Regions from separate parts of the Salinicoccus sp. CNSTN-B1 genome, predicted to be linked through region 1. Evidence: riboswitches for the same ligand, from Rfam matches in the RefSeq annotation. Region 1 holds a riboswitch; each other region holds the start of a gene.
The links. Region 1 has a riboswitch for S-adenosylmethionine ahead of ACYF68_RS09235 (ATP-binding cassette domain-containing protein). Riboswitches for the same ligand answer to the same signal wherever they lie in the genome.

Region 2: linked by a shared signal. The riboswitch ahead of ACYF68_RS12385 (methionine ABC transporter ATP-binding protein) and the one ahead of ACYF68_RS09235 (ATP-binding cassette domain-containing protein) in region 1 are both predicted to bind S-adenosylmethionine.
Region 3: linked by a shared signal. The riboswitch ahead of ACYF68_RS00685 (O-acetylhomoserine aminocarboxypropyltransferase/cysteine synthase family protein) and the one ahead of ACYF68_RS09235 (ATP-binding cassette domain-containing protein) in region 1 are both predicted to bind S-adenosylmethionine.
Region 4: linked by a shared signal. The riboswitch ahead of ACYF68_RS02890 (Na+/H+ antiporter NhaC family protein) and the one ahead of ACYF68_RS09235 (ATP-binding cassette domain-containing protein) in region 1 are both predicted to bind S-adenosylmethionine.

Annotation. Positions count from the first base shown of each region.
Region 1 is NZ_JBTWMN010000004.1:1,555,986-1,561,484, forward strand. It holds gene ACYF68_RS09225 (hypothetical protein) at 1-884, opposite strand, end outside; partial or broken gene ACYF68_RS09230 (IS256 family transposase) at 1,384-2,390, opposite strand; gene ACYF68_RS09235 (ATP-binding cassette domain-containing protein) at 2,643-3,245, opposite strand; SAM riboswitch class I at 3,305-3,407, opposite strand; gene ACYF68_RS09240 (IS30 family transposase) at 3,596-4,555, shown strand; gene ACYF68_RS09245 (LlaJI family restriction endonuclease) at 4,588-5,499, opposite strand, start outside.
Region 2 is NZ_JBTWMN010000004.1:2,105,556-2,111,054, reverse strand. It holds partial or broken gene aroD (type I 3-dehydroquinate dehydratase) at 96-871, shown strand; gene ACYF68_RS12410 (thioredoxin family protein) at 903-1,220, opposite strand; gene ACYF68_RS12405 (Spx/MgsR family RNA polymerase-binding regulatory protein) at 1,352-1,714, shown strand; gene gcvH (glycine cleavage system protein GcvH) at 1,778-2,158, shown strand; gene ACYF68_RS12395 (toprim domain-containing protein) at 2,224-2,631, shown strand; gene ACYF68_RS12390 (thioredoxin family protein) at 2,582-2,863, shown strand; SAM riboswitch class I at 2,939-3,038, shown strand; partial or broken gene ACYF68_RS12385 (methionine ABC transporter ATP-binding protein) at 3,113-4,128, shown strand; partial or broken gene ACYF68_RS12380 (methionine ABC transporter permease) at 4,128-4,816, shown strand; gene ACYF68_RS12375 (MetQ/NlpA family ABC transporter substrate-binding protein) at 4,855-5,499, shown strand, end outside.
Region 3 is NZ_JBTWMN010000004.1:97,211-102,709, forward strand. It holds gene ACYF68_RS00670 (DMT family transporter) at 1-175, opposite strand, end outside; partial or broken gene ACYF68_RS00675 (DMT family transporter) at 182-510, opposite strand; guanidine-I (ykkC/yxkD leader) riboswitch at 557-651, opposite strand; gene ACYF68_RS00680 (alpha/beta hydrolase) at 744-1,490, opposite strand; SAM riboswitch class I at 1,619-1,714, shown strand; gene ACYF68_RS00685 (O-acetylhomoserine aminocarboxypropyltransferase/cysteine synthase family protein) at 1,784-3,061, shown strand; gene ACYF68_RS00690 (homoserine O-succinyltransferase) at 3,062-3,979, shown strand; gene ACYF68_RS00695 (chorismate mutase) at 4,037-4,330, opposite strand; gene aroF (3-deoxy-7-phosphoheptulonate synthase) at 4,350-5,387, opposite strand.
Region 4 is NZ_JBTWMN010000004.1:484,762-490,260, reverse strand. It holds gene ACYF68_RS02920 (FecCD family ABC transporter permease) at 1-153, opposite strand, end outside; gene ACYF68_RS02915 (hypothetical protein) at 110-358, opposite strand; gene ACYF68_RS02910 (ABC transporter ATP-binding protein) at 348-1,163, opposite strand; gene ACYF68_RS02905 (ABC transporter substrate-binding protein) at 1,180-1,929, opposite strand; gene ACYF68_RS02900 (hypothetical protein) at 1,902-2,144, opposite strand; gene ACYF68_RS02895 (NAD(P)/FAD-dependent oxidoreductase) at 2,256-3,275, shown strand; SAM riboswitch class I at 3,366-3,463, shown strand; gene ACYF68_RS02890 (Na+/H+ antiporter NhaC family protein) at 3,624-4,835, shown strand; gene ACYF68_RS02885 (M20/M25/M40 family metallo-hydrolase) at 4,891-5,244, opposite strand; gene ACYF68_RS02880 (amidohydrolase) at 5,319-5,499, opposite strand, start outside.

The DNA.
Region 1 (5,499 bases):
TTTTGTTTTCCTTTTTCAACTTTTTCTTTAAAGGTTTGAATATCTGTTTCGTATTTATTATCAAGATCTTCAATAACTTCTTCTAAATTGTTTATGTTCTTTTCATATTTACTTAATTCTTCATTGTTTATATTATCGTATAAGTATTTATTAGATTCTAGGTCTTGAAAGTTTACATGATTTATAAGATGATGTTTTATAATTTCATAGAAATTGCTTAACAAACCAATTTTGAAACCTTCTAACTCCACCATAGTGTAATCTAATCCATAATGTGTTTCATTAAAATTTCTATTATCCATTAAAATCTCAACTATATTATTATAATAGTAAATGTAGCTTCTAGTTATATTAAGTTCTATTTTATTTTCACCTTTGTTCTCTTTTGGATCAATATCTTCCACTACTAACTCATCATTATTATTAAATTTAGTTAAAAAAACTTGTCTTTTAAAAGAAGTACAGCTAGTTTTGGTTTGTTTATTTTTATGAGATGTTAGTATAACTTTAGATACAGATTCTAACTGGTTTTTCGCGTTTTCGATAACATCTCTTTTAAATCTTTCTGCACTTGATCCTTTACATTCAAATAGATATGCAATGTTACCTTTTAGGCCAAAATAATCCGGAGCTTGGCCAGTCGTGCTAGTGACCGCTAACCTAACGTCTTTTAGATGATATACACGTTTAATATTGTATTTTTTTTCAGTGAATAATCTGCAAATAATCATTCCAATATAAAAAGAAATATTACCTTTATTAGAAGTTTCAGCTATTTTATAACTATAACCTTTATAATAATTATTATTTTCTTCTTTTAAAGACATATCGATTAATCTTGCATAAAATATTACACCACTTTTGTCCGGAGACTTTCTAGACATCCCCCATCATCACGGAATGTCGATAAAGATCAGCTTTTCTAATACTTTTAGAATATGCTTTAGACTTATTTTCTGATTTACTCAGATAATCCATTGTACTATCATAATATTTTACCCTTACATTAACTATCGAAATCACCTTTTCTCTACTTTAATTATATTTAGTATATACCAATTTTTAAATTACACAAAATTCAAAAATTAATGACCTCCTTTGAATTAAACACAAGTTCTTGAATTTATAATTAGTCTTCAAATCATAAATTTGAAAGTATATTAAAGTTAATAAATTTTATTAACCTCATATTGATTTAATTTAGCTATATTATCCTTTTTATTTTGACATAGGTTTTAGGTTAAGAGACTGTCAATAATTATGTATAAATGAAGGCATTCCTGTTCATGTAGTGTGCATTATCCGCTGAACATTTCAGCTAATTCTGCACGGGCCTGGTCAAAACCAATATGGCACCGTGTCGCAAATCGTTGGTTATATGCTTCAAATTGAGTGACCAGGAAAACAATCAAGGGCGTCCGCGTTCGTAAACTGCTCTTTGCGCTTACTGTACCGTTTGATCTGCTTATTGAATGACTCAATCAGGTTTGTGGCGTAGATGCTTCTCCTCATTGCTTCGGGGAAATCATAAAAAGTGAACAGATTCGGATTGGCTTTCAACGATTGCGTGATTTTGGCGTAAGATTTCTTTCACTTCTCGGTAAACGCGTCCAAAGCCTGCTAAGCGTCTGCTTTGTCAGTGGCACAATACAAGGACTTCAGGTCCTCACAGATTTCTTTGCGGTCCGATACACGAACCCTGTGAGAAATGTTGCGTGCAACGTGAATGAAATACGTCTGGTATTTCGCTTTTGAAAACACCGAATGAATAGAATACTGTCTTTGATGCCTGTGAGTCCATCAGAAATGAAGAGCAGGACGTCCGACACGCCCCGTGCATGAATGGCTTCAATCAATTCCTTCCAGACATGGGCAGATTCGGTCGGCGCGACGGTATAAGCCAGGACTTCTTTGGAATTATCTTCTCGAATGCCCACAGCGATATAGACAGCTTCTTTCGAAATCGTCCCTCTTTTACAGGCAGGAATGTCGCATTCAGATACACACATACCGCTCGGATAATGATCGCTGGCGGAATATCGCCACCTCTTCTGTGACCGCCTGAGTCATGTTTGAAATGGTCTGGGCGTATAGTGGTTCCCATACATCCGTTCAATCAGATGAGAGATCACAGATATCGTCACCCTTTTTTGAAACATGTGGATGACAAAGGATTCCAGTGTGTCATTGGAGCGCTTATAGGGCGCAACAGTCTGTTGCTTGAAGTCTCCGTTCCGGTCCCGGGGGATGGCGATCTCTAGGCCCCCGTATTCTATATGTAGGGTGCGGGAATAGGCGTCGTTTCTGGAGTTCCCGGGATTGAAACCCACGCGGTCATACCTTTCATAATCCAAGAACGCAGTCAGTTCGGTTTTAAGCAATGAGTTCACCGTCGTTTCCAGGTGCTGGGGAAGAATTCTGTGACATCTCCTTTTTTACTAGAGCTTGAATAATATCTGATGTAAAATGATTCATAGAGGTGTCCGCTTTTCTTAGATTCGGTCTAGTAACTTAATCTTACAAGAAAAGGACACCCTTTTTCTATTTATTCATTTACACAAACTATTTTACACTCTCTTTAAAAGGCCATGGGTATATTACAATATTAATTTGATCAGAAAATAATTATGCTCTCAATAATTTTAATCCTCTCCTATACCCACATAACTAAACTTTCCCCGACATTTCCAACACACATACCGCTTCTCATATCCCTTTAGCGGTTTCAAAATCATCTTCGTCGTCTCATCACATAAAAGCACTTCGGGATCATTGGCCAACGCCCGCGCGATACCGACACGCTGCTTCTGTCCGCCACTCAAATTTTTAGGATAGCTGTCCATCTTATCGCCTAAGCCCACAAGCGCCAGCAGCTCCTCAATACGCGATGGCACCTTCTTCTTATCGTAACTGCTCGCCTTCAACACAAATTCTATGTTCTGATAGACCGTTTTAGTTTCAATCAGATTGAATTGCTGGAATATCTTGCCGATCTTCTGACGTTTTATACGCAGGTCCCTCCCAGCCAACTTGCCTAAGTCTGTTCCATTAACATTGATGCTGCCGGTAGTCGGCTGCTCCAGCAAGTTGATCAGGCGCAGCAGGGTACTCTTCCCCGCCCCACTGAAACCGATCAGACCGAAGATCTCACCCCCACGAATGGAGAGGGTCGTCTTTTTCAAAGCTTCTATCCTTTCCCCTTTAACAAAATATTCTTTAGAGACATCGGTAATTTCAATAGCCACGCCACCACATCCTTTTTTTAATAAAAAAAGCCATCTGCTAAATGCAAATGGCTTAAAGATATCTATCTGCCAAGCATCAGCTTGTAGGATTTAGCACAGTGCCATAACAGCCTGTTGCTGAAGCTTCATAGGGCCCAATCCCTCCACTTCTCTAGATAAATGTATTTAATTGAATGAATTTCACTTTACTCTAGATAAATGAATTGTCAATATTTTAAAATAATCAATCTTCTAATAGAACAAAGTTTTAAATGTCGCCGATTGTAAAATTAAGCTAGACACATAAAAAGGTCACGCATGATACACTCAAAATGGTTTTCCGACCAAAGAAATCATAGGAGTGATCATGCATGACCCATACCCATATTACCACGGATGAACTGGTAATCATAGAAGCCCATTTCCATCACGACACACCGATTTCTCATATTGCGAAACGGATTGGACGTGCCCGTCAGACGGTTCATAATGTCATCGCATATCTCAGGGACGGGCACACTGCGTTGGACTATTACCAGCGCTATCAAGAAAACAAAAAGCGGTGTGGTAGAAAACGGATTGTCCTGCCAGCCGACCAACAGGCGTATATTGAAAAGCAGGTGGCTCAGGGCTGGACGCCGGATGTCATTGTGGGTCGGCAGGAAATGCGGATTGATTGTTCAATTCGTACGCTGTACCGGATGTTCAAGCGTGACATTTTTGATGCGGCCACATTGCCGATGCAAGGCAAGCGAAAACCAAATGGGCACCAGGAACGCCGGGGCCGACAGACCTTCAGGCGAAATATCTCTGAAAGAGCAGATGACTATCCCTCTTTCAATGAAGAATTCGGTCACCTAGAAGGCGATACCATCGTCGGTGTCCGTCACAAGAGTGCCGTCATCACGCTGGTCGAGCGCCTGTCAAAAGCCATTATCACCTTGAAACCCAAAGGCAGAACCGCACTGGATATTGAGGCTGCCATTAATACATGGTGCCAAGAGATGCCTAGAAACCTGTTCAAGTCGATCACCTTCGACTGTGGTAAAGAATTCTCCAACTGGCAGTCGATGAGTAATCGAAATGATCTATCCATCTACTTTGCCGATCCGGGCACACCATCACAGCGAGGGTTGAATGAACATTCAAATGGATTGCTCAGAAGGGATGGCCTGCCTAAAGATATGGATTTCAACACGGTCGACCAAGCTTTTACCTCATCGGTTGCCGCCAGAAGAAACCATATCCCAAGAAAATCATTGGACTACCGTACACCGTTGGAAGTCTTTTTGAGTTACATGGGTGACAAGGAACTGTCTAGCTTATTTTGACAAACGAAAATATTATAAATGCACCACTTTGTTTAATTTGGATTTCTAATTTTTATATTGTTAATTAGCCTCTTTCTAATATCAATCTCGTTTTTAGACCCTATGTATACACTCATTGCTTCAATAATGTTTAGTTCGTACCCTTCAATAACACCTAGATCTAATTGATCCTTGACAGAGGAGTAGCCTAAGTAACTAATCACATCATTCGTACTTCCTGGAAATATAAAAACGTTTACAATCTCACTTTCTTTATCCATTAAAGAGTGTCTATAAAAATATTGCTTTACTAAGTCCGACCATCCTGGCAATTTTCTCGGTGCATACTTTATTGTATAATATTTAGCATCGAGAATATAAAGTGTTTCATCTTCACGAAGCATTATATCAGGTATTTGAGAAGTTTCAGCGATATCCCCGGATACTTCCCAGTATGGCTTAGGCATTTTTGGAGTATCATCAGAGTCATTCTTAAATATACTTCTACAAATATCTTCCCATATCCACGGAAAATTGAATGTTATAATTTTAAAATTATTTCCAATACTATTTTTTCCGACTCCTAATAGAAATTCTTTTAACTTTAAAAGCAAAATAAGCCTACGCTCTTCATAACTTCTATTTATTTCCATGTCTAATAGATAAATTAATTGATTTATATCAATATTTAATTCTACATCATCTATATATGAATCAGTAACTCCTAAAAACCATCCGAAATTTTTGATACTTTTAGAAATAGCATATCGATGTAACAATTCTATCTGATGACTTATCTGTTTGTGATTTTTAGTTATTAAATCTAAGTAGATTGGCTGCCCATTCGATATAGTTGGGTAAGATTCTTTAATGGTCCTAGACCAATTAATATTATTACTCGAATTAATATTATTTTCTATTTCTCTAAATTGAATCAAACCATTTGCTTCGAAGTCCTCAATCAA
Region 2 (5,499 bases), 550 kb from region 1:
ATGATCGTGCCCTTTATTGTATGAGGGCAAACAAATAAAAAATAAAATGGATATATAATTGAAATTTTTATCCATTTTATTTAATGTATAAGTAAATGAAGATAACGTGGGGGATTACTATGAATATTAAAGGTGTAGATATCGGAGCGGGCATGCCGAAGGTGGTTGTATCCTTCTCGGGTAATTCAAAGGAAATGATTGATGAGGAAATGGAAGCGGCAAGGAGGAACACCAGTGCATTCGATATCCTTGAAATCAGGAGTGATGCATTTGATGCGTTGAGCCGTGAAGATCATATAGAAATGGTCGAATATATCACAAGCCATATGGCCGGGTATCCGATCATCTATACGTACCGGACATTAAAAGAAGGTGGGAAAGGCCAAAAGACGGCAGCTGAATATGAATCATTGCTTGCTGATGTGATGGAACGGTGCAGCATCGATATGGTGGATATTGAATTTTTCATGTACGAAGACATCATCGATAACCTCGTCGCACGCGCGAAATCCAAGGGGATAGGCATCATCCTCAGTCAGCACGATTTTCAGGACACTCCCCACTTTGACGAAATGATGGCAACATATCGGGATATGCTCGAAAGCGGAGGAGACATTTTAAAGTTGGCCTACCAACCAGTCGGGGACGTGATGTCCTCAGCATATTGAGTGCAGTCCATGATGCCCGTCAACAATTTGATTGCAGGGTGGTCGGCATCGCAATGGGGGAACTCGGGAAGATTACCAGGGTGGCCGGCGGAGTTTTCGGTTCATGCCTAACCTACGGTTACATACTTCACAAAGCTGCACCTGGCCAGATTCATGCAGAGGATCTGAAGGAAAACCTTAGGTTGTTTGAGGAAGATAAATAAAAAAAGTGCCTCGGAAGGGCACTTTACTTGATTATATATTTGATTTCAGGAATTCCTGGACGGATTCAGGTGACTTGGCATCTGCAGAATGCAGGTGGGCGAGCTTCTTGCCGTTCTGGAAAACAAGCAGGCTCGGAATCCCCATGACATCATTTTCATCCGCAGCTTCAGGCACATCATCCCGATTCAGTTCATACCAATCAATGTGATTGTATTCTTCCAAGATGGGATCGATGAACATGTTCATGCGCGTGCAGTCCGGACACCAGTCCGCGAAAAACTTGATGATGATCTTATCATCACCTTGAATTTTTTGGCTGTAATCATCGTATGCAGTAATCGGCTTCATAATCATACTCCTTTATATATCGATATGTTTCAGTCTACCATCTTTTTTTATAATATGAAATTATGCCAGGCCCCAACACCCATAGAAAACTTGAAAACAATATCTTATAATTAAACTACTGGAGGAAATTGATGACTATATTGTATGAGTATCCAAAATGTACGACTTGCCGTAAGGCCAAAAACTTCTTGAAAGAGAATGATATCCCTTTTGAGGATATCGATCTCGTGAAAAATCCTCCATCCGGAGAGAAAATATCGGAAATGGCCAAGAAATCGGGAAAAAGTTTGGATGAATTCTTTAATTCACGTGGAAAAAAGTTCAAGGAACTGGATCTCAAGACGCGCCTTGATACTTTATCCGACGACGAGAAGCTTAGCCTGCTGGAGGCGGACGGGCTACTCATAAAACGGCCGTTGCTCTATCACGAAGAAACCGTCCTGCTCGGTTTTAAAGAGGCAGAGTATAGGAGAACTTTTGATATGGGTGATTAACCTTGCTTAAATGGCAAAGTATGTGAGAATATATATGTGTATAAGAAAAAGGAGGTTTTTATTGTGGCATCACCAAAAGAATTCAAGTATTCAGAAGACCACGAATGGGTCAAGGTGGAAGATGGTAAAGTAACACTCGGCATCACTGAGTTTGCACAATCAGAACTCGGGGACATCGTATTCGTCGAGCTCCCTGCTGAAGGTGACGATATTACAGTTGGGGAATCATTCGGTAGCGTAGAATCAGTTAAGACAGTATCTGAATTATATGCACCGGTAAGTGGTACAGTAGTCAAAATCAATGAAGAGCTGGAAGATAGCCCTGAACTCGTCAATGAATCTCCTTATGAAAAGGCCTGGATGCTTGTTGTCGAACTTTCCGACGATTCACAAGTCGATAAGCTGATGGATGCGGATGCTTATGATGAAATGGTAGACGCATAGAACACTTGAACTCTGGACATTGTCCAGAGTTTTTTAAAACCTATCATGAACCAGAGGTGATGGCTGTGCAGGTTTCTGATAAAATACTCATTGTAGAGGGAAAAACAGATAAGCACCGCATCGAGGAAGTACTGGTGGAGCCTGTACATATAATATGTACGCATGGTACCATGGGAATCTCCAAGTTGGATGAGATCCTGGAAGAGTCGAATGGCTCTGATGTCTATATCCTGACCGATTCAGACAAGGAAGGCAGAAAGATCAGGCAGTGGTTCAAAAGGCACATTAGTGAGGGCACGCACGTTTATATAGATTCGAACTATGGTGAAGTGAGTCGGTGTCCACTTGATTATCTGGCGATGTTGCTCGCACACCATGGATTTTACGTTGATGAAAGACTGCTCATGAAAGGTAAGTTCGAAAATGAAGAAATCCTCCGAAAAAATCGATATAATCAGTCGTATTCAAGCTGAAGACACTTTCATCCTGTACTGCTATGCGCCAATCTGTGCTAATTGCCGAATTGCTGAAAAGATGCTGGACATAGTGGCAGAGATGAAAAACTTCTCCTATACAGCAGTGGACTTGAATTATGAAAAAGAATTGATTGAGACATATCAGATCCGCTCTGCGCCAGCACTGCTCCTTTTTAAAAATGGGGAGTTGAAGGAAGAAATCTATGCATTTCACTCCGTCCCCATTTGACAGAAAAATTAGAAGAATTTTTTGTTGACGCCTAGACCGACTGGTGCTATCATGGTTAACAATCGAATAACAAGACTCTTATCAAGAGTGGTGGAGGGAAGTGCCCTATGAAGCCACGGCAACCGTCATTATGACAAGGTGCTAATTCACTAGATCTTAGGATCGAAGATGAGAGGCTGCGGATCATACCAGAAGCCTACTCATTTTTTGAGTAGGCTTTCTTATTTTTATAGGCAGGAGTGGAGCATGATGATAGACATAAAAAAAGCGACCAAAACATTTAAGACTAAAGCTGCAGATATAAAAGCAGTGGACGGGGTGGATCTGCATGTCCGTCAGGGAGAGATATTTGGGGTGATAGGCTACTCTGGGCTGGAAAGTCCACACTGATCCGGCTGCTTAACGGCCTCGAGCGGCCAACTTCAGGTGACGTGGTAATCAGCGGAGATGCCCTCACTTCGATGACGCGTCCTGCACTTCGGAAAAAACGTCAGAAAGTTTCTATGATTTTTCAGCATTTCAATCTTCTCTGTCGAGGACGGTCGCTGAAAATATCAGTTTTCCGCTTGAAATTGCCGGTGTGCCAAAAAAGGAGCGTGAGAAGAGAGTCGCTGAACTGATTGCTTTGGTCGGATTGGTGGGGCGTGAAGATAATCATCCAAGCCAATTGTTGGGCCGAAGCAACGGGTGGGGATTGCCCGCGCATTATCCAACCGGCCCGAAGTGCTGCTGTGCGATGAGGCGACAAGCGCGCTCGATCCGGAAACGACCGATGAAGTGCTGGATCTGCTGGTCAGGATTCGGGATGAAATGGACTTGACTATTGTTCTGATTACCCACGAAATGCATGTGATCCGTAAAATCTGTGACAGAGGTGCTGTCATGGAGAACGGCAAGGTAGTTGAAACGGGACCGATCATAAAATTGTTCCAGAATCCTGAACATAGCGTGACGAAACGATTTGTCAAAGACGATATCAATGATGAAGAATCAGCACTGTCTTTTGAAGAGGTAAAGAGATGTTCCCAGCTTCAAAGATTCTGAAGCTTGGATTTGTCGGGTCCCAGTCCAAGGCGCCCATCGTTTCCCAAGTCATCAAAAAATACAACTTGGACTTGAATATATTGTCTGGCAACATCAAGCGGACCAACAACGAATCCTACGGTCACCTCTACGTTGCCATAGAAGTGGACGAAGAGAAGTTGGGGCTTCTTGGTAAGGAGCTTGCCGAGCACGATGTAACAGTGGAGGTGGAGCAGCAATGATGAATTTTGTGGCAGCATTCCAGGAAATGCTCTCTTTTGAGAATGTCAGGTGGGGAATGTGTGGACAGCTACACAGGAAACCCTCTATATGACGGTAGTTTCCACCGCGTTCACCTTCGTCTTCGGCCTGATTCTAGGCATCATCCTCTTCTTGTCATCCAAGAAAGAGCATGTAGCAAGTGCGCCGATCTATGGCGTAACGGCTTTCCTCGTCAATTTGTTTAGGGCTATACCGTTCATCATATTAATCATATTGCTGATACCATTCACTAAAGTGTTGATGGGCACCATCATGGGCTCCCAAGGTGCCTTGCCGGCATTGATCATTGGGGCGTCCCCCTTCTATGCAAGACTTGTGGAAATAGCGCTGAAAGAGATTGACAAAGGTGTAATTGAAGCAGCGGAGTCCATGGGGCAGGCACTTGGACAATCATCAGGAAAGTGCTCCTGCCGGAGTCTCTGCCGGCATTGATATCAGGAATCACAGTCACGGCGATCATGCTGGTCGGTTCCACTGCCATTGCAGGAGTCATCGGAGCCGGTGGGCTGGGCAACCTTGCCTACATGGTCGGTTTTACCAGAAAGCCAGAGCGATGTCACTCTGGTCGCAACGATAATAATATTGATAATCGTTTTTATCATCCAGTTCATTGGAGACTTCACCGCCAAAACTGTGGATAAAAGATAGCCATCATTATAAATACAATTGGAAAGTAGGAATTGATCATGAAAAAATATCTATTGTTTTTTACCCTGCTGGCATTTGCAATTCTCCTGACAGCGTGCGGTGGTTCCAAAGATGCCGTTTCAGATGACAGCGAGGAAAGTGCAGAGAATGCTGAAACAAGTGAAAACGAAGAAACTGAAGAGGCTGGCGGAAAACTCTCGATAGCCGCTTCTCCCGCCCCACACGCCGAAATTCTTGAAAAGGCAGCCAGCCTGCTTGAATCAGAAGGAATCGAACTTGATATTTCAATCGTCAATGACTACACTACCCCAAACCGTCTTTTAGCGGATGAGGAAGTCGATGCAAACTACTTTCAGCACACACCGTACCTCAAAACGGAAAAGGAATCCCACGATTATGATCTAGAAAGTGCAGGGAACATCCATATAGAACCTATGGCCGTCTATTCGAAAGACTATGATGCACTAGAAGACTTGCCAGATGGCGCAACCGTTCTCGTTTCCAACAACCCGGCTGAAGAGGGACGCTTCCTGTCATTCTTTGTAGACGCAGGGCTGATCGAAATCGAAGAAGGCATCGATATTGAAGATGCAACGTTTGATGACATCACCAAAAATGAAAAGAATTTCGAATTCAACAACCAGACAGCACCAGAACTCTTGGTTGAAATGTACAATAATAAT
Region 3 (5,499 bases), 1.5 Mb from region 1:
ACGTCACACCCATCGGCAATGTTTCCAATGCGACTGCCAGGAAGAAGAAGGATAAGCCAAAGCATAGGAGTAGGAGGAATAGGGCAGGGAGCGATTTGTCGTTATGCAATTTATTGATGGAAAGCACACCGCATACTTCAAACATTCCAGCTACTATAAGTGATATCCACGCCATACTAACCCCCTGCCTTTCCTTGCCATCTGTAACTATCTTCAACCCTATTACCCCAATCAATATCAATGAAATCAAAGTGATCTTCAATGGTAGAAAGGGTGCCCGAACAAGATGATTTCAGAGAGCACAGTCCCGAATGCACCCAGTCCTACAAAAACTGCATAGACTGTACCTACTGGAAGATATTCTCCTGCATTAATCATCAAGTAGAAGCTGACAAAAATCGCAATGCCTGTAAACAGCCAATGATACCATGAAGTTGAGTGGGTCAAACCAATCACCCACCCTACTTCAAAAACACTTGCAATAAATACTTTTATCCATTGTATATTCATCATTTTCCTCCTAATCCGTAAAAAAAGCCCGGGAGAAAATAGATTTCTCTCCCAGGCTTTTATCCCTCCGTGTCATGATCCGCTCATGCGCCATCTCTCGGACCAGTCCCATTAGATGGCGGAACCCTAGACGGCTTCATATGAATTTATTGTAAAGTTTAACTGTTTTCCTAGGGAATTTCAAGCGCACGAGCTTTGGAGTCATTCACTCTGTAGCTACATCCTATATATCTTTAGCGCTTCCACGATAGGCCGTCCATAAATCTGATAATGTCTTCAAAAAGTATTTCCTGTTCCCGGCTACGAGTCATGAGATGGCTTGTATCTGAATATCCTTTGACATGTTTTTCTTCGATCTGCAATTCATCATAAATCTGCAGCGCACTATCCCTATACGACTCAGCATCTCTCTCACCGTATTTTACCGCTACAGGCACATCGATTGCCGATAAACGCCCATGTACTTCATCAATCATTGTTTTGAAATCTTTTAGGCCCTCCATAGGCGCTTCTTCGATTTCCTTAACCTTTTCTTCTATCTCTTCATTCGAATGCCCAACGAACTTCATGAAATTGCGTGTGTAATCTATCATTCTTCTGTTGATGCCATCACTATCCTTATCCATAGGTACCGACATCGCCACTATTCCTTTTATACCTTCAAGCTCTTCGCCCGCTTTCAAGGAAAGGAGCCCTCCAAGAGAGACTCCAGCAACCGCAATTTCATCGTGTCCATCTTTCTTGAGGCTTTCGTAAGCTTCTTCTACATCTTGCCACCAATCTTGAGGGCCCACCCTTGCCATTGCATCAGGCCCCGTACCATGTCCTGCCAGGCTGGGTGCCGATACCGTGTAGCCTTCATCCTTCAAATGTTCTGCCAAGTTCTTCACATCCCTTACTGTACCCGTAAAAGAATGCAATAGGATGATTGCCCTATAACCACCTTCATGATATATAGGAGCAGGTTTGACAATCTTCATGCTCATTCCCCTTTTCATTGTTTCATTTCATTTTCCTTATTAGATACTTTACCAAACATCCTTAAAGTTTTTTAAAATGTTTGACAATTAAACATTCCCTATAGTATTATAGCTCTTAATTCAATATTCACTTATCAAGAGCGGTGGAGGGATTGGCCCTATGAAGCCCGGCAACCTTTTAGGTAAGGTGCTAAATCCAACAGGCATGTCCTGAAAGATGAGCGACTCAAGAGTCTCCCTTTATCTTTGGGCAGACTCTTTTTAATTTTAATATATTATCTGGAGGTATGGAAATGTCGAAACACTATCGATTTGAAACAAAACAGTTGCATGCAGGCCAGGAAGTAGATACAGACACCAAATCACGCGCGCTCCCAATCTATCAGACCACTTCTTATGTATTCGATGATACTAAGCACGCGGCTGAACTATTCGGTCTGCAGGATGCCGGCAACATATATACGCGCATCATGAACCCTACGACTGCAGCACTTGAAACACGGGTCTCCGATCTTGAAGGCGGGGTTGCAGGCCTGGCTGTCGCGTCAGGCATGGCTGCCATTACCTATGCCATCCAAGGTGTTGCAGGTAACGGTGATCATATCATCTCAACGACCAGCCTATATGGAGGCACATACACTCTATTCAGCCATACCTTCAAGAAGTTCGGCATCGAGACAAGTTTTGTTGACACAAAGGATCTTGATAACGTTTCACGTGAAATTAAACATAATACAAAAGCGATATTCATTGAAACAATCGGCAATCCTGAAGGCAATATAGAGGATATTGAAGCATTGGCTGAGATTGCTTCAACTCATGGCATCCCTCTCATTGTCGATAACACATTTGCCACACCTTACCTTTGCCGTCCACTTGAGTACGGAGCTAATGTTGTTGTCCATTCTGCAACTAAGTTCCTTGGTGGACACGGTACTTCTATAGGTGGTGTGATTGTGGACGGTGGGAATTTCAATTGGAACAACGGCAAGTTCCCAGGTCTTACTGAACCCGACGACTCATACCACGGGCTTGTTTTTACCGAGGCATTCGGCCCGGCCGCTTACGTCTTCAAACTTCGAACTACATTATTACGTGATACAGGCGCTGCGATATCCCCCTTCAATGCATTCCTACTGGTACAGGGCATCGAAACATTATCTTTAAGGATGGAAAGACATGTTGAAAATGCAAAAGCCGTAGCAGAATATCTCGAAGATCACGAAAAAGTACAATGGGTGGATTATGCGGGCCTTAAGTCCAGTAAATATAATGCTCTTCAGAAAAAATATCTTCCGAAAGGCGCCTCCGCCATATTTACTTTCGGGGTGGTAGGCGGATATGAAGCCGGAAAACGTTTCATTGAATCTTTGGAGCTCTTTTCCTTGCTCGCTAATGTCGGTGATGCAAAGTCCCTGGTGATCCATCCCGCCTCTACGACACACTCACAGCTCGACGAATCTGAACAGTTGAAAGGCGGAGTGAGACCTGAAGCCATCCGCGTATCTATAGGCTTGGAACACATCGATGATATCATTGGTGACCTTGAAAAAGCTTTGGGTGCGATTTAAATGCCGATAAAAATAATTGAAGGTCTGCCTGTCAAGGAACACCTGCACAATGAAAATGTCTATACGATAGAAGAGCATCGTGCATATACTCAAGATATTCGTCCGCTACGCATTCTTATTCTGAATCTGATGCCTAAAAAAGAAGAGACGGAGTTACAGCTTCTCCGTCTCCTGGGTAATACACCGCTGCAGGTCGATGTGGATTTCATGCATATGAACAGCCATATTAGCAAGAACACACCCACCAGCCACCTTCAGAAGTATTACCACACGTTCAGGGAAATAACTGACAGACGGTATGACGGCATGATTGTAACCGGTGCGCCAGTCGAAAAACTGGATTTTCACGAAGTGGATTATATAGACGAATTGCGCAATATAATGAAGTGGTCCGAAACTCATGTATTCTCAAGATTCTTCATCTGTTGGGGAGCCCAATTCGCATTGAACCATTATTTTGGCATCCGTAAGTTTTTGCTTTCAGACAAACTATTCGGCGTATTCGACTATGATAACATCAAACCGTACCACCCCTTATTGAGAGGGTTCGATGATGTCTACCGGGTCCCCCAATCCAGGCATGCCCAAATAGATTGTAGGGCGGTCCAGCATACAGAGGGACTTGAGGTATTGACTAGGCATGATCGCTTCGGTCCGGACATAATGTGTACTGATGATCAGCGTGATCTCTTCGTCCTCGGTCATCTGGAATATGGCCGCACCACTTTAGAAAAGGAATATGAAAGAGATTTGCGCACGGGCGGAAAAATTCTGCCACCCTCCAATTATTTCATCGAGGACGACTCTGATTCCAGACCTGTGTTCTCCTGGAAGAGCCATGCCCATCTCCTTTTCAATAATTGGATCAATGAAACATACCAAAATACCTATTACGACCTCACACAACTTGAGGAATAATAACGGAAAAGCCTCTGAAACTAGATCCAATTTCAGAGGCTTTCTACGTAATGTGTTTTATATTTCATGGGAGATTTTACTTGTTTCAAAATTTTCCTGTTGTTTTTTTCTGGAGAGCGCCATGAGATGTTTGAAAAATGAGTCGGCGTATTCTTTCAAGGCATCATTCTGAAGTTTATTTACATTCCTGCATATCACTTCTTCTTCACGTGTGCCATCAAACACTGGTATGCCTTGTGCGATTTTATATTCTGCTATTTCCTCTGCAACTTCCATACGTGCTTCAAACAGAGCGATCATCTCTGTATCTATCTCATCAATTTTCCCTCTCAACTTTCCATGAGTGTTCATGGCGTTCCCCTCCTTTATCCTATTGTTGGATAACTTGCTGATTATTGGCTGTTTTCTTTTCGATGTCGAGCAGCATATTTATCGATTGCATCAAGTCACCGAATTCATCAGGCGTCAAACACTGCTGGCCATCACTCCATGCATTCTCAGGTTCTTCATGGACTTCTATCTGCAGCCCATTGGCACCTGCCATGACAGCTGCTTTTGCCATCGAAGGGATGACATGTCTGACGCCTGCTGCGTGGCTAGGGTCAACAATGATTGGTAGATGGGATTCTTTCTGCATGACAGGTACTGCCTGAATATCTAAAGTGTTGCGCGTGGCCGTTTCAAAAGTCCGGATCCCCCGCTCGCAGAAAATGACATTGTCATTACCACCGGCCATGACATATTCTGCAGACATCAACCACTCCTTCATCGTTGCCGACATTCCTCTCTTCAACAATATAGGTTTATCCGTTTCACCTACTGCTTTGAGAAGATCAAAATTCTGCATATTCCGCGCCCCTATCTGGATGACGTCCACCGTATCTACGAATTCATCGATGTATTCTGTAGACATGAGTTCAGATACGATCGGCAATCCGGTCTCTTTCTTTACAACGTCGAGGATCCTCAATCCTTCGAGACCAAGCCCTTGGAATGCATAAGGGGAGGTTCTTGGCTTGAACGCTCCGCCTCGGAATGTGTTTGCACCCGCTGCTTTAAGCTTTTGGGCGAGTGCCACCATATCATCTTCATGTTCAACGGAGCATGGGCCGGCACAGACCATGAAATTCTCTGCACCTACCTTCACACCATCTATATCAATGACACTGTCATCTTCGTGAAACAATCTATTGGCTTTTTTGTATGGAGCTTGTATACGATGGACACCATCCACAATCCTATATTTCGCGAAATCATTTTCTGTAACATTAGATGTATCTCCTATCAGTCCGATAACAGTCCGGTTTCTCCCGTCAGAGCGATTCACACCGAACCCTGCACCTTCTACATTACGTATAAGCTCCTGTATCTCACTTTCTTCTGCACCTTGTCCAACATGAATGATCATATTGACAACCTCCCATTAGATAAAATTTTGATAAAAAAACCGCCACCTATTTATATAAATAAGTGGCGGTTCAGGTTGAATGAAATGATATTGCCGAATTCTAGCCACTTAT
Region 4 (5,499 bases), 1.1 Mb from region 1:
GGCACCCATCACTCCGATGAAGGGGAGTGCCGGCAGTGCGAGCGCGGCAACGATGATTGCGAGATTTGCCCCTGCATTGATGCCAAGTATGCTCGGCTCACTGAGGTCATTATGCGTCACAGACTGCAGTATCAGACCGGAGATGCTTATCATAAAACCAGCAACCAGAAGCCGCCAGTACTCTCGGCATGCGTATTTCATAGAGGATCTGATGGACCTGGTCGGTCATATCCAGATTGAAGATGACCTGCGCCACGGTCCCCAGGCTGTATGCATTGGTGCCATACATCATCGAGAGGAAGAAGGACAAAATAATACCCATCATAAAGATGGGTAGTGGGTACCATCTACGATCCATCCTGGACACCTTTTACCGTTTCGCAGAACAGTTCATAATCTGTCATGATCGGTTTTCCAGTTGCGGGATCGATGGCGATTGTACCATTTATATTGAAGACTTCGTTTAGGATATCATTCGTCAAGACATCACTTGGATGTCCACTTGTGATGATTTTCCCTTCATTCATTATTACTAGATGATCGGAGTACTTGATGGCATGATTGATGTCATGGAGCACCATGACGACCGTCTGCTTCGTCTCCTCATTCAACCTTTTGACGATGTTCAAGGTTTCCAGCTGGTGGTGGATGTCAAGATATGTCGTCGGCTCGTCAAGCAGCAGTACATCCGCTCCTTGGGCAAGCAACAGGCTGATCCATACACGCTGCGCTTGTCCTCCTGAAAGCTCGCTCATCATACGGCCTTCAAATTCAATGGCGCCTGTTTCCTTCAATGCCCAATCGATTATCTTATAGTCATCCGGCTTCAAACTCTGGAACCGCTTAAGATGTGGATAACGGCTGAAGCTGACAAGATCGCGTACTTTGACATCGTACTGCAATCTGTTCTTCTGGGATAGGATGCTGACCTTTTTGGCGATGTCCTTGGATTTCATCTGACGGATATCCATATCATTGATGTAGACCCCGCCTTCTTTTGCAGAAATGATTCTCGAAATCGTCTTCAGCATGGTCGATTTACCACATCCGTTCGGCCCTATTATGGTCGTAATCTTCCCTTCCATCAGTTCCATATCAATATCGTCCAGGATCGTCCGGTTATTAAGCTCGATTGTTATATCCTTCAGTTCTACACGCGTCATGTGAGACACCTGCCCATCATTTTTTCGTCAATTCTTCAACGATGACATCCAACTCGTGTTCGAGCGAATAGGGGTCGTTGTAATAGAATGTCGGAGAATCGAATTCGATTACCTGATCATTTTGAACAGCGTCGAGATTTTTCCACACTTCTGTTTCGCGGTATGCATTATCTGCACCGGAATCTCCCGTTCCGACAAATATATAATCCCCTGCATATTTCTCCACTTCTTCAGCCGATATCTTTTTCCACCCTGTCTCCACTACTTCTTCCTGAGTTGCTTCAGGGACTTCCATATCGAGCTCCTGATAGATGATTTCTGTACCGCGGCCCCAATTTGTACCGTAGACATAAATGTCTTTGGCAAACTGTTCCATGACTGTGGCGGTGGCGCCTTCAGGCACGGCTTCTTCAACTTTTTGTCGGGCTTCTTCCGTCTTGGAATCCCATTCTTCCAGCCATTTCTCCGCCTTGTCTTGATTACCTGTAATGTCTGCCAGTTCTTTATGGATATCCAGGTAGTTCCACTTCGCATAGTCGATTGGAATCGTTGGTGCCACAGATTTCAGTTTGTCGAGGTTCTGGTCTGAATTGAAGGCGATAATCAAATCAGGATTCAAGCTCATGACCTGCTCGACGTTTCCTTCCTCAATCAATTCTATGTCTTCAGTATAAGGTTTCAACACTTCACTTTCTGTAACGCGCTCATGCACGCCCACTACGTTCGCGTCCATCTGCATCAGATTGCCGAAATAGCTCGTCGCCAAAATGACGATGCGTTGGGGGTCTTCAGGTATTCGACCTCTTCGCCCGCATCGGTCGTATAGGAAACCATTTCTTTATCCTCTGTGCCGGATTCTGAAGTTTCTTCTTTCGCGTCAGATGTTTCTCCATTAGAGTCTGATTCCGAGGAGGTGCCGCCTCCGCATGCTGCCATCAACATTACAATGAAAACCATAAGTAATCCAAGCCTTTTCTTCATATATGTACCCGCCTATATCAAATTTTTAAGTGCTGTATATTGATAATCATTCTCAATGACTTTATAATAAATGACCAAGAAGCAAATTTCAATGACTAAGGGTGAAATATTATGAAAATTTCCGACACACTCATAATCGGAGGCGGGCCAGCTGGATTATATGCCAGTTTCTATGCAGGATTGCGTGGCATGAGCGTACAGCTCATCGATCATCACCCCGAACTCGGAGGAAAACTCAACATCTATCCCGAAAAGATGGTCTGGGATATCGGAGGCGTCGCGCCTGCGCCTGCCGACCAGATCCGCCAGCAGATGATTGATCAGGCAAAGACTTTCGATCCGGAAATCCATGTGTCTACGACATGTGAAGCAATCCATCAACACCAGGATTATTTCGAGGTGGCTACAGACAAAGGACCGCTATTCAGCCGCACGCTCATCGTCGCTTCCGGCCGGGGCATCTTCTCGCCCGTCAAACTTACAGTCGAAGGTGCGGAGTCTGGTGGATTCAGCAACCTCCATTATACAGTCAAGCGCCTTGATCGTTTCAAAGGACGTGACATCCTCATCTCTGGCGCCGGCAACACTGCCATTGACTGGGCAGAAGCGCTGTGCAATATCGCGTCATCCGTCACCTTGATCTACCGGAGCGAAGAGATGAAGGGGCACGAGGCGATGATCGCCTCCCTCCACCAAAAAGAAAATCTCCATATGTGTCCGCAGTGCCAGATCGACGCCCTCATCCCTGATGAGATAACAGAGGAAATTGCCGCTGCCCGCCTGTCCAACGGCCACATGATTGATGTCGACGATGTCCTGGTCAGCCATGGATATGAATCAAACTGCACATTCCTCGACGCGCTAAGGGGAAAAATTCCATTAAACGAGCACCAGATGATATTGACTGATGATATCGTCGATACACCTGTGCCGGGATTATTTGCATGTGGCGACCAGATCACCTACGACGATAAAGTACACCTCATTGCAGGGTGTTTTACAGAGGCGGCACAAGCCGCGAACCACGCCAAGAAATTCCTTCAATCCGATGCGCCGGCAGAAGGCATGGTCTCTTCCCATAACGATATATTCAAGGAAAAGAACAGACAGCTCATCAAAAACAGACGATGAAGGCCCGAGGCCCATCATATGGTTCCAGCCGCACACTATTGACACTCCAACTAAAAAAAGGTAGAGTGGATTAAAATTAAATCGAGAAATTTCTTATCCAGAGAGGTGGAGGGACTGGCCCTATGAAGCCTCGGCAACACCCAAGGGACTGTGCCAATTCCAGAAGCGTCATGCTTGAAAGATAAGAAGAGATATCATTGCCCTCTTCTTCCATATGTAGAGGGCTTTTTTATTTTCTCAGACCACCAACCATCTGGAGTGATAGATTATGACAAAAAACACCCGCGGTAATCCCCTCGCACTATTGCCCTGCTCGTTTTCGTACTGCTTTTCCTTGGAACCGGCATCGTGGCGCAGGACTTCTATGCCATGCCGATTACCGTCGCGGTGATCATCGCCATCATCGCCGCCATGCTGCTCAAGCCAAAAGAACGCCTGAACGATAAAATCGCTGTGCTCACCCGGGGTGCCGGACAGGAAAACATCATGCTGATGGTCATCATCTTCCTGCTTGCCGGCGCTTTTTCACAAGTTGCAGAGAATATGGGGGCCGTCGACTCGACCGTCAACTTCGGGCTGGCCTTTCTGCCAAGCAGCCTTCTGCTCGTCGGCCTGTTTGTGATTTCATGCTTCATCTCCATCTCGATGGGCACATCGACCGGTACGGTCGCCGCGCTGGTCCCCATCGCCGTCGGCATTGCAGGCCAAACCGACCTTGCTTTGGCGTTGACTGTGGCGACGGTCATAGGTGGCGCAATGTTTGGGGATAATTTGTCCATCATCTCTGACACGACCATCGTCTCCACCCAATCCCAGGAGGTGAAGATGGTGGACAAGTTCAAGACGAACTTTCTGATCGTCCTGCCCGGTGCCATAATTACGATGATCATACTATGGTTCATTTCGTCCGGCCAATCTGCAACTGCTGGAAGCGATGGGGGTTACAGCCTACTTAAGGTGTTACCGTATCTGCTTGTCCTCATCATCGCACTGATCGGCGTCAATGTACTGCTCGTGCTTTTGAGCGGCATCGTGTTTGCAGGAATTGTCGGTCTTGCCGACGGTTCCTATACAGTGACTTCGCTGATGGCCGCTGCCGGCGAGGGCATCGGTAACATGCAGGAGATTGCCGTCATTACGATACTGATCGGCGGCCTCATCGCACTGATCCAGCATTACGGCGGAATCGACTACCTGCTCCACTTCATTACGGACAGGATCCATACTAGGCGCGGGGCTGAGTTCGGCATTGCCACCCTGGTCAGCGTGACCGATTTGAGTACCGCCAACAATACAATTTCCATCATCATCACAGGCCCCCTCGCCCGTGACATTGCTGATGAGTACGGGGTCGACCGTAAGAAATCCGCCAGCATCCTCGATATTTTCGCCTCGGCATTCCAGGGCATCATCCCCTATGGTGCACAGATGCTTGCAGCGGCCGGGCTGGCCAGCATTTCACCCATTGCCCTTATACCGTTCGCCATCTATCCAGCAATGCTGCTTATCTCTGGACTTATCGCCATCGCCATCGGATTCCCAAAGAAGTTGAATTCCTGACGAAAATAAAGCAGCCCCTCCATGCGTCATCGACGTGCGGAGGGGCTGCTTTATTTTAGTGTTTTCCCATATTCAAGGCGACAAGGACCATCATTTTGACCCCGTCGCTGAAACTGTCTTCATCGATGCCGAACTTAGGGTGGTGGTGGGGATACTCCATATCCTTCTCGCGGCTGCCTGCACCAATGAAGGCATATGTCCCTGGAATCTTCTGTGAGAAAGCCGAGAAATCTTCTCCGCCCATAGCCATCGGATATTCAAAGATGGCTCCACCGAATTCCTCCACTGCAATCTCTCTGACCTGGTCTGTCATATCATGATTATTGATGACAGCAGAATAGCCGTAGTTGAAGGTGAAATTGAACGTCGCATTGTACATGCTGCATACACCTTCGATGGCTTTTTCCATCCGCTCTTTAACTAACTCCCGTGTATTTCCATCTATAGTACGGACACTGCCCTCAAGCATCGCAGTATCAGGGATTATATTTTTTGCGGTGCCTGCATTGAATTTCGTCGTAGAGATGACCACGGAATCCAAGGGGAAGTAATCCGCGAAACGATGCTCTGGAACTGGGCGACGATCTGACTGCCGATCACCACCGGATCGATTGCGTTTTCAGGCTGGGAGGCATGGCCGCCGCTCCCTTGGATCTTAAGCTCG